2 regions of the Paenibacillus sp. FSL M7-0420 genome follow, and region 1 is predicted to be linked to the other one. Evidence: predicted binding sites of a transcription regulator. Region 1 holds the regulator's gene; the other holds the start of a gene.

Region 1 (5,146 bases):
AGCGGCATTACGTGCAAGTCTGGCGGCCGCAAGGTTAATCTCCCGGGCACGGTCCTGAATATCATATTCGGCAAGCACCACTGAAGTGGCACCGAAGGTATTCGTCTCAATCAGATCTGCACCGGCCTCCAGGTATTTCTCATGAATGTCCTGAATAACCTCCGGCCGGGTCAGGACCAGCATTTCATTACAGCCATCCAGGTCATCCCCGCCGAAATCCTCACCGGTGAGCGGCACCTGTTGAATCATGGTACCCATAGCTCCATCTAGTATCAATATGCGCTGCTGCAAGCTCTCAGCAAGTGTGTATTTAGCCACTTTCCATCCCCCCAGTGAAACATTAGAGTAATTTTAGCAGAATAAAGGGATTTCGGAAAGCCTTCCTTTCCACCCTGCATTATTTGTATTTCATTGATTTCATTTCTTTTAAGGCGCTACCACCAGTTGCTTGCTTGGCATGGAATGCTGCGTCCGGGCAGTCACATGTGAAGTGACACTGAATTCGCCTGCCTCTTCAAAGGTATGATCCCCAGTATATGCGCCTTCTCCGGCACTTTCACCCTTGATTTCAACCTTCCGGGTCTTATCCGCTGCCTCGTTGACTTCAAACATTACTTCTCTCGCATCATCAACCGGTTCACCGTCCTGTGTCACCACAGCCTTGAAGCTAACTGCCGTACCTGCGGTTACTTCCTCCGGGGTCCAGCTCAGCTCCACCTTAATCGGTGACATGGAGGAATTGGCCGCAGCATGCATCTGCATCTCATCTTCCTTATTCCCCGAGCATCCGGCTAGCGTCATCCCCATTATAATGCATATAAGTCCCCTGCGTATCCTTGGCTTCATCATCTGAAGTCCTCCCGGTTCATTAGGTAGATTCTTCTTCATCCACGAACATATCAATTCTATATTACAATGAAAGTCAGATCGCTACTCTTCTTATTATACACATTTTATTCAATTTGCCTTAAAGAAGCTGCAGGATTCACTCGTGAACATGAGAATAGTCATATCTTTTATGGTGCGCACTTGGGTTTTCAAATAAAAAAATAAAGAGCAACAATTCTCCAGTGACGGGAGGACCGTTGCTCTTTGACCTTTTACAATTTTAAAAACACAGATGTTTCAATTATAGGGAGTCTACAAGCGGCAGTAGCTCGGAGAGATGACTGATCTGGTAATCCGGCGTAATCTCCGGGTCCGCAGCTTTTGCGTTGCGGTTGATCCAGACCGTGGTCAATCCGGCAGACAAGCCGCCAAGAATATCTGTCGTAAGCTTATCGCCCACCATTATCCCTTGCTCTGGAGTAATATCCAGCAGTCCGAGCGCATGCTCGAAGATTCCCTTGTCCGGCTTGCCTTTGCCGAAGCTTCCTGAAATTACAATGTGGTCAAAATACGGAGTAAGCTCCGGCACACCATCCAGCTTCTCCTGTTGAAGTGCCGGGCAGCCGTTCGTCAGCAGCAGCAGCTTCACCTTACCGCGCAGTTCGTTCAGCACCTGAAGTGTCTCCTCATAGATATAGGGACGGCTACGGCGCTCTGCGGCGAACTTGTCAGCCAGCTGTGCAGCCAGCGCTTCATCCTCTACCCCGAGTGAGGCCAGGCCGCGGCGCCAGGATTCCTTACGGTAGACAGGGGCAAGCTGTTCCAGTTGACGGAACTCCGGCTGCTCACCGGCAGTAAAGTTCGCCCACAGCGCTTCATACGGGTTAATACCGATCAGCTTCGTGAACGGATACGTCTCATAGGATTCGTACAGTGTACGAGCTTCCCTGCGAACAGCAGCTTCAAGCTCCCCGGGATCAACGGAATCTCCAGCATGCTCACAAGCATAGCGGAAGGCTTCTTCCACACTGCGGTCATCCCACAGCAGAGTATCGTCAAGGTCAAATAGTACGGCGGTAATCGGCATTTGTTCTTCCACTCCCTATATGCTGGTCTGTCTTCCTATTCGTGCACAACCTCAATGTTGTTGTTCTTGGCGAACTGCTCCAGGCGTTCCCCCATCGCAGCGGTGTCATATCGGTTAATCAGCTTGGAGAAAATCCACTGCTTGCGCTTACCCTTATACTTAATAGTAACTACACTGCGCGATAAAGTGATCTTTTCAATATCCGCCGCAGCCAGGAAGCGTTCGCGGTTGTATTTAATAGTAGAGATACGCGCACGCTCAACCTTAAGGAAGGGACGGCGGAAGAACAGCAGCGCAGCAAGCAGGAAGTACAGCACTACACCCAGCCAGTTGGCCAGAATCCCGCTTCCTTTGGCTTCGTCAATTGAGCCGACCACCCAGAACATGATGCCAAGCAGCATCAGTACAACGGGGAATACAATATTGCGGCCTTTGAAAATATCGATGCTTTTCGCAGCAGTCTTAGTGCTGGAAGTGTAAATGGAGTCCTTCCCCTGCTTCTTTCTTTGCTGGTTAATTTGCTTGGTGTTGCGTTGAACCATTCTTTCCCAAGAACGGGCCATGTAAGTTCCCCCTAGTCATCCTGTATTATCTATGAAAAGGCAACCGGCTAATGCTTAAGTCCGTTATTGCCCTCTTCATGCTCCGGATTGTCCACAATTTCGATAGTATCAAGCTGGGCCCGAAAGTTAGTGCGGATATTCCCCAGGTAAATCTCGCGGAGCTTGGCTCGTTCAGCCAGTTCCTCTTCATTCAGGCCGCCGTTCTTAGCTTTGCGTGCCAATTCATTGATGCGTGCGACCAATTCGTCAATATTCAATACGTTTCCCTCCCTCTAAATTCATTTTAACTTTGCCATGAGAAAAAGAGCTTGTCAAGGTCTACCCCCTGAAAGCTCTCTGAGTCGATCATTAGCATGACACATTCCTTCAATATACAGGTAAAGTGAGAATATCTCCGGCCTTAATGACGCTGTTCTCCAAATGATTACTCTTCATTATTCCTTCTATATATACGGCTGTCTTCATGTCCTCAGGCTTGTTGCTTAACGCAATACTCCATAAGGTATCCCCGCGTTCGACTACAATCCGCTTATCCGGCTTCATCGACGAAACCGAACCGGCAAAAACATTCCCCACCACAGTGAATCCCGAAATAACAAGCATCAGCACCAGAACCAGCTTCATCAGGCTGACCTGACGGAATAGCGATGATAGCGCAGCGACACTATGAAGAATCGCGTCCTTGATCTTGGTTACATTACTATGAGCAGTTGGATTACCGGGAGCGGACACCTTGATATCCTCATTATTGTAGATGCTGTTGTATGTACTATACTTTAACATGATTATCATCCTCCAAACACATGTTCTTGCTTTCGAAAATAATATAACACGAACATGTGTTTCGATCAATAGTTTTTTCGGAACATTTGTTCTCTTTATTTCCGTTCTCTTATTTTCCTCATTTTAGAACTTATGTTTGTACGAACGGAAGTTCTATGTTATAATTTTCCCAAACATAGTATATGGGGTTGATACCGATGTCAAAGATTTCTAGTCGTCAGCTGGCGATCCTGGAATTTATACGTAATGAAGTCCGCAGCAAGGGTTATCCTCCGTCCGTCCGCGAGATTGGCGAGGCTGTCGGACTGGCCTCCAGCTCCACCGTGCATGGTCACTTGGACCGGCTTGAGAAGAAGGGCCTGATCCGGCGTGACCCAACAAAACCGCGTGCCATTGAATTACTCGGCCAGGAAGATTCAGAGAATGTGCATCAATTCGTCCAGACCGTTACCCGCATCCCGGTAGTGGGTAAGGTTACAGCTGGTGTTCCTATTACAGCAACAGAGAATATTGAGGATTACTTCCCGTTGCCTGCTCATTATGTAGGTGATAACAAGGTATTTATGCTATCTGTCCTTGGTGACAGTATGGTGGATGCCGGAATTATGAACGGGGATTATGTCATCGTGCGCCAGCAGCAGACTGCCGACAACGGCGATATTGTTGTAGCGATGACCGAAGAAGATGAAGCAACTGTCAAGACCTTCTACAAAGAACGGGATCATATCAGGCTGCAGCCGGAGAATCCGGCGTACGAGCCTCTCCGCCTCAACCGCGTTACAATTTTGGGCCGGGTCATCGGATTATTCCGCGATATCCACTAATCTACTCCCCGCTTAAGAACAGGCTGCTCCGCACCATGCGAAGCAGCCTGTTTTATGTTCATTTTACTTCGTGTAGTGGCCAAAAAGCTGTATACAAACATTTGTTCGCATTCGGCTTTTTGGCCATTTTTTCTGCGAACCGCTGCATAGCTCCGCACATATCCTGTTACAAAGGAGTGCTGATCTGTATGCCCAATTACCGAATTATCGTCGATCTGTCACAGCGCATGCTGTACCTGCTGGATAATGACGTTGTCACCAGAGGCTTCCCTGTCGGCATCGGCAAAATGTTAACCGTCTCGCCTGTAGGCGAATACACCATCATTAACAAACAGCCCAATCCGGGCGGTCCGTTCGGTGCCTTCTGGATGGGACTGTCCAAGCCGCATTACGGCATCCACGGAACCAATGACCCATCCTCCATCGGCCACATGGTCTCACACGGCTGTATTCGAATGTATAACGCAGATGTTCTGGCTCTAGCCGCCCTCGTTCCCATAGGTACCCGTGTCACCATCCGGGAATAGGAACGTCGCAAAAACCCTTGAGACGCCAGATTGCGCCCCAAGGGTTCCTGTGACTCCTATGAATTAGAGAGGATACAGACTACAGTACACTTCTCAACAGACGGATAGCCACCGTATTCAAACGAATGGCCTCGCGGATCGATTCTCTGGCTGCCAGCAGCTCTCTTCTGGCCCGCGAACCTCTAGGCACTCTACGCAGATTCTCATTGATTTCTTCCAGTCTCTCCAGCAGGACAGCCCGCTGTGTCAGCAGGACATTAATGGCTCTGCGAATCCGGTTACGTTCTCTTTGGTTCATCTTTACACCTCTTTTACACTTGGATAGTATAAGAGATGCCAAGAATGGCTCCAAAGATTGTGTGATTCGGCAGTAATGTTAGTTAGAGCTGCAGGTAGTGGGCAGCGAATCTGCTTACTTCTTGTTCAATCGTACCCGGAATTCAAATTCATCGCGTCTATAAGTCATTCCGGCCAGCACAATGTACTCCGGTGTCCATTTCTGTACAGGTCCGGCATAATCAGCAATCACATGCG
Region 2 (5,146 bases), 1.3 Mb from region 1:
TACCGTCAATCGTCTGGCCTTCCCCGTGCGCTCATTGCTATTCCTTAACAGGGCTAAAAATTTTAAATGAAAATAAAAACAGGAGTGGTTGGCAGGGAAGCGCCAGCAGCTCCTGTTTTATTGTTTTATCCCCCTAACCAAACATAGAGGGCAAAAAGAACAAGAAAAAGAGAATAAGAACGATCACACTTGTGATTCGGCTCATCATGAGATAGGCTTCACTGGGGCCGGAGTCGCCCTTGACCATCCAGCCATAACGCATATGCCAGCCCATGGCCGGGAAGAAGATATTCAGCATCGCAATCAGTACAAATAGAATAGCAAAGACAACCATTTTTACCAGCTCCTTTATCAGTTTTACGTGAATTGAGCATCTGAAGTTGCACATCATTTATAGCGTCAGCTTAATTGATGCAGCATGAGTTTGAAGGAGAATAACCAAAAAACAGACCCGAATTAGAAATTCGGGTCTGACAGGGAAGTATCAGTTGTCCAATTCTAAAATACGAAAAATAATAAAATTTGGTGTGGGACATTGTGATGTATTTAAGGGCGTAACTACTATGGCTAACGCCCGTTTTTTTTGGAATTAGGTTGCTGACTAGTAAAAACTGGTTTTTCGTCCATTTCTAAACCAGATGGGATGCGTACACTACACTATCTTATTAGGGAGGTGTCCGTATTGAGTTGTCCAGACGATAAAAAATGTCATCCTAAAAAAATCGTCACCCTCGTTTCTCCAAAAAGAAAAAGAAAAGAACACCGGAAAGTTGTTAAGAAAGTGATTAAAAAGGTTGTTAAAGTAACCTGTCCACCGCCTGAAGTCAATGTCACTACTCCAACCGTCATTGGTCCCACAGGGCCCCAAGGAGCGCAGGGCTCCCCGGGCATACCGGGAATCCCGGGGGCAAGAGGTCCCCAGGGAACAGCAGGTCCTCCGGGACCTGCCGGCGGGCCTCCAGGGCCCCAAGGCCCCCAAGGTGTGCCCGGGCCACCTGGAGCGATAGGCCCCCAGGGAGCAGCGGGGCCTGTCGGCCCTCAAGGGGCGCAGGGAGTTCCGGGAGCCCAGGGCCTCATAGGTCCCCAGGGCCCTCAGGGTGAACCTGGTCCGGCGGGAGCGATTGGGCCACAAGGCATTGCCGGAGCTACTGGTCCGGCCGGAGCGGCAGGAGCTGCAGGGTCGGCTGGAGCAACAGGAGCCACTGGGCCAGCCGGAGCGGCAGGAGCTGCAGGAGCTGCAGGAGCCGCAGGAGCTGCAGGAGCGACCGGGGCAACAGGAGCAACCGGGGCAACAGGAACGGCGGGAGGGGTATTAGGATTTGCTGATTTCTTTGCTCTGATGCCTTCTGATAATACGGCAACGGTAGCGCCGGGCACAGATGTAAGCTTTCCTCAAGATGGCCCTACCAGCGGGACAACGATTGCCCGTACCGGACCGAGTTCTTTTAATTTAGCGGCTATTGGGACGTATCAGGTGCTGTTTCAGGTTAGCGTGGACGAAGCCGGACAACTAATCTTGACTTTAAATGGTGCAGATCTCGCTTATACCGTAGTTGGGCGGGCAACAGGTACCTCACAAATCGTAGAAATGGCGATCGTGCAAACAACGGTCATTAACAGTATTCTAACCGTTCGCAATCCTGCCGGAAATGCCGCTGCACTTACAATTACTCCTCTTGCCGGAGGAACAAGACCCGTTTCAGCACATCTTGTTATTACACAATTAGCATAGCGGCTATTTTACGAATAGAGCATAATGAAATTTTGCCACCAGTAGCTTGGTGGCTTTTTTGTGGTCACAACGCCACATGACATTTATGTCACACCTAATCCGTTATTGTAAGGTCAAACGATGGGGAATTTCCTTCCTGCCTCTTATACTGGAAATATATTGATTCACTTCCGAAAGGGGCTATTCACCAGTGACTGAAGCTATCAAAGCAATCATATTAGGGATTATTGAGGGGTTGACTGAATTCTTGCCGGTCTCGTCTACCGGGCACCTTATCCTGGCAGGGGATTTGCTGGATTTCGAGGGGGAGGCTGCGGTTACCTTCAAAATCGTAATCCAGCTAGGTGCGGTAATGGCCGTGCTGCTGCTGTATTGGAAGAAGTATGTGAACATTGGCGTGAATATGCTTAAGATGGATTTCGCCAAGAGTAAGGGATTGAATGCAATTCATATGATCCTGGCCATGGTACCAGCGTTAATCATCTATCTACTATTCAAGGACACGATCAAGAGCCAGCTATTCGGCCCCAAGCCGGTCCTCATTGGTCTGATTGCTGGTGGTCTCTTGATGATCTTCGCCGCACGCAGCAGGAGTACCGTAACGGCAGAGACCGTGGACGGTCTGAATTATAAACAAGCCTTCGGCATCGGGCTGTTCCAGTGTCTGGCGCTGTGGCCCGGCTTCTCAAGATCCGGCTCGACGATCTCAGGCGGTCTGCTGCTGGGAACCAGCCAGAAAGCCGCTGCGGACTTCACCTTCCTGATCTCAGTGCCGGTGATGTTCGGAGCAAGCCTCCTTGACCTGTATGACAGCAGGGATCTACTCAGTTCAGATGCGCTGACCCTGATGCTTATCGGGTTCGTGACGTCCTTCCTCGTAGCCATGATTGCAGTAGTCACGTTCATCAAGCTGATTAAGCGGCTACGCCTGGAATGGTTCGCGCTGTACCGGTTCGTGTTAGCGGGGCTATTCTATGTAATTGTTATTCTGTAAAATCCTGCACTCAGCCGTATTCCTTAGGCTCCTGCAGCAGGATGGAGAAGGTCTGGGTCTCGTGGTCCACTTCAATCGTCTCAATGCCGACAAAATCCGGGATCTCGGGGTGGACGGCATCCACGCTGTATTCCGGATGAGTCAGCAGTAATTGAATCACTTGCATAGCTTCCATGTCGATGGTGATCCCCTTTACAGTAGAATCTAACCCTGTGTTAGAGGGGAATCTCCGCCCTCCGGGTCTATAGCGTATTATCCCCGCACTGCTTAGCGAATATGTCTGTGGATGATATTTCTGTCTTCGTTACGTTCCATAACAGCCATTAATTGCCCCTGGAAAATTCGTCTCTGGATCTGATCGATCCGCTGCAGAGCAAGTGGGACGGGTACCTGGAACGCTACAGCCAGCTCGGCAACGGCATCCTCACGAAGCTCGGGCAGCGTATTCGCTGAGATCATACTATAGGGCATGGAGGCATACAGGATGAACCGGTCGGATTCATCTCTCTGCGCCTGCGTGAACACTCCGGGCATAAGCGTAGACTTGCCGGCATGCCGCAGCAGATGACAGAGCTCGTGGAGGAATTCCAGCCGCTGCAGCTCGGGAGGAAGACGGTTGTCGATGAACATGCTGTACATTCCGGCCGCAGCCTCAATCGCCTTGCTTCTGACATCCAGATAGTGTACCCAGATATTGAGCCGCTTCGCTATGTAATCGATGGAGATGTCAGACGGCTTGCGGATGCCTATGCGCTGGTACAGATCCTCTGTCCATTTCTCCAAAGCGGTCATCTGATAATAGCCTTGCATAATCAATCACCCCAGATATAAGATCGTATGTTCGTGTTATTGGCCAAAAGAAAAGCCCGTAAGGGCTAAGCAGCAGTTCAGCGCGTACTCTTCACCGGCTGAAATATGGAACGGGTGTTCCTATGTATGTAAGCATAAAGGAATTACGCCCGAATATCAAGTGTTTTTCCCAAGGTGGGGTGCGTGGCCTGACTCAGCATCTGAACCATATCCTGGGCGCTGCTCTGCGCCTGCTCCTTGGCAAGGCTCATCACCTGCAGCCCTGCGGCCTGCTGTAAGGATGACTGGCTCATCACTACGGATAATGCAGCAATATCCATCCGGCATTCCTCCCTCCATTTGTTTTGAAGCTATTGCTTCATACTCTATATCGACCATTGGACGCCTGTCCGTTAGGTGAATGGTATTTCTTTGCCAATTGGCCCATGCAACGGGGCGGAATTCCACATATTCTGTGCTGTATTCAATATTCAAGAGGAGGAATTAATTATGGGAGCAGAGTATGGTTGCGGTTGTGGAAATAACGTAGGTGGAGTGAATCAGGGACCTCCAATCGTTCCGGTAGTAAGCCCTTGGACTTCGACAGGTGCCATTCTGGTTCTGTTCATTCTGCTGGTTATCATCACTAAAGCCTGTTTGTTCTAGAATCGCCAATAGCCAGTGTAGCCCTGTCCGGCCTGTGCCGGATAGGGCTATTTCTTTTTCTTCTTATGAGCACGGGCCGTTGGCCCGATCTGGCGTTTGATTCTGCCTGTAGCTGCATCGGTTTCAATGATATAGAGTTCTTTGATTGTTCCTGCAAGCGCGAACCATTCCTGTAAGGCTTCAGCTTCGGACATAGGGCCGTACAGCCTTTTGCCCCGATAACAGATATAGAACACTTCCGGCTCTCCATCAAAGTTATATTATCCCATTTCATTCTACGCTGTATCGCGGTGAAATTGAATAACATCCCCCACATGCCGGCTTATTTGAAAATAAACTCCACACGCGTACCGTCAGCGAACGCCTCCAGCTGATTGCCGACCCAGCTTCCCGCTCCGCGGTTATCACTGGGCGTTATGTACTCAATATGCGCCCCGGCTCCGCCTTCTGCACACATGGCCATCGGCCATTCGTCCCGGTCATAGCCTTTCTTCGTGGGGACTCCCTTCAGAGACGCCTTGCGGTTCTCCTCCGCGTCCTTGCGGTTGATGGTGCAGATCGCTGACTCTCCCTTGCGGATGGCCTTCTGGATGTGCTTTGCGGTCTCCGGGTAGCGGTCTGCCGGGAACTTCAGCTTCACGACCTCCGAAGGATTCGCAGAAGGGGTCTGCGGCAGCCATTGCCCGTTCTCCTCCAGCAGGTAGGCGGCAAGACTTAGCAGGGCGATAATGATGAGACTGATGATGGACTTTTTGGCTTTCATATCTGCTCCTTTGTAGGTTGGTATGGGTATAAGGCCTGTGCCCAGAATAGTATAGCGTAAGAATACCGGATTGTGACAGCCCGAATTCTGTGCATCTGCCGTGCTGAAGTTCCATAATTCGTCATAATATGTACAAACACAATGAAAAGGATGGTGGAAAATGTGGAACAGCGCAATCTCAGGGACCTGCTGGATTCGGCCT

Evidence for each region. The regulator LexA, encoded in region 1, represses DNA repair genes until DNA is damaged. The targets are predictions, from matches to a motif close to CGAACATATGTTCG.
Region 2: the regulator LexA is predicted to act here: its motif matches at 3,557-3,570, upstream of MKX51_RS22425 (ImmA/IrrE family metallo-endopeptidase).

What each region holds. Positions count from the first base shown of each region.
Region 1 covers NZ_JBBOCJ010000001.1:3,928,126-3,933,271, forward strand. Annotated here, with positions in the region: gene metH (methionine synthase) at 1-258, opposite strand, end outside; gene MKX51_RS16620 (FixH family protein) at 427-849, opposite strand; gene MKX51_RS16625 (HAD family hydrolase) at 1,130-1,915, opposite strand; gene MKX51_RS16630 (hypothetical protein) at 1,951-2,478, opposite strand; gene MKX51_RS16635 (DUF896 domain-containing protein) at 2,526-2,735, opposite strand; gene MKX51_RS16640 (LysM peptidoglycan-binding domain-containing protein) at 2,845-3,261, opposite strand; gene lexA (transcriptional repressor LexA) at 3,459-4,085, shown strand; gene MKX51_RS16650 (L,D-transpeptidase) at 4,274-4,612, shown strand; gene MKX51_RS16655 (hypothetical protein) at 4,692-4,910, opposite strand; gene MKX51_RS16660 (hypothetical protein) at 5,025-5,146, opposite strand, start outside.
Region 2 covers NZ_JBBOCJ010000001.1:5,261,693-5,266,838, reverse strand. Annotated here, with positions in the region: gene MKX51_RS22450 (DUF6199 family natural product biosynthesis protein) at 134-334, opposite strand; gene MKX51_RS22445 (hypothetical protein) at 1,098-1,316, shown strand; gene MKX51_RS22440 (hypothetical protein) at 1,493-1,732, shown strand; gene MKX51_RS22435 (undecaprenyl-diphosphate phosphatase) at 1,923-2,726, shown strand; gene MKX51_RS22430 (hypothetical protein) at 2,737-2,901, opposite strand; gene MKX51_RS22425 (ImmA/IrrE family metallo-endopeptidase) at 2,994-3,536, opposite strand; gene MKX51_RS22420 (YjfB family protein) at 3,680-3,856, opposite strand; gene MKX51_RS22415 (hypothetical protein) at 4,026-4,181, shown strand; gene MKX51_RS22410 (hypothetical protein) at 4,229-4,375, opposite strand; gene MKX51_RS22405 (NucA/NucB deoxyribonuclease domain-containing protein) at 4,504-4,944, opposite strand; gene MKX51_RS22400 (glycosyl hydrolase) at 5,107-5,146, shown strand, end outside.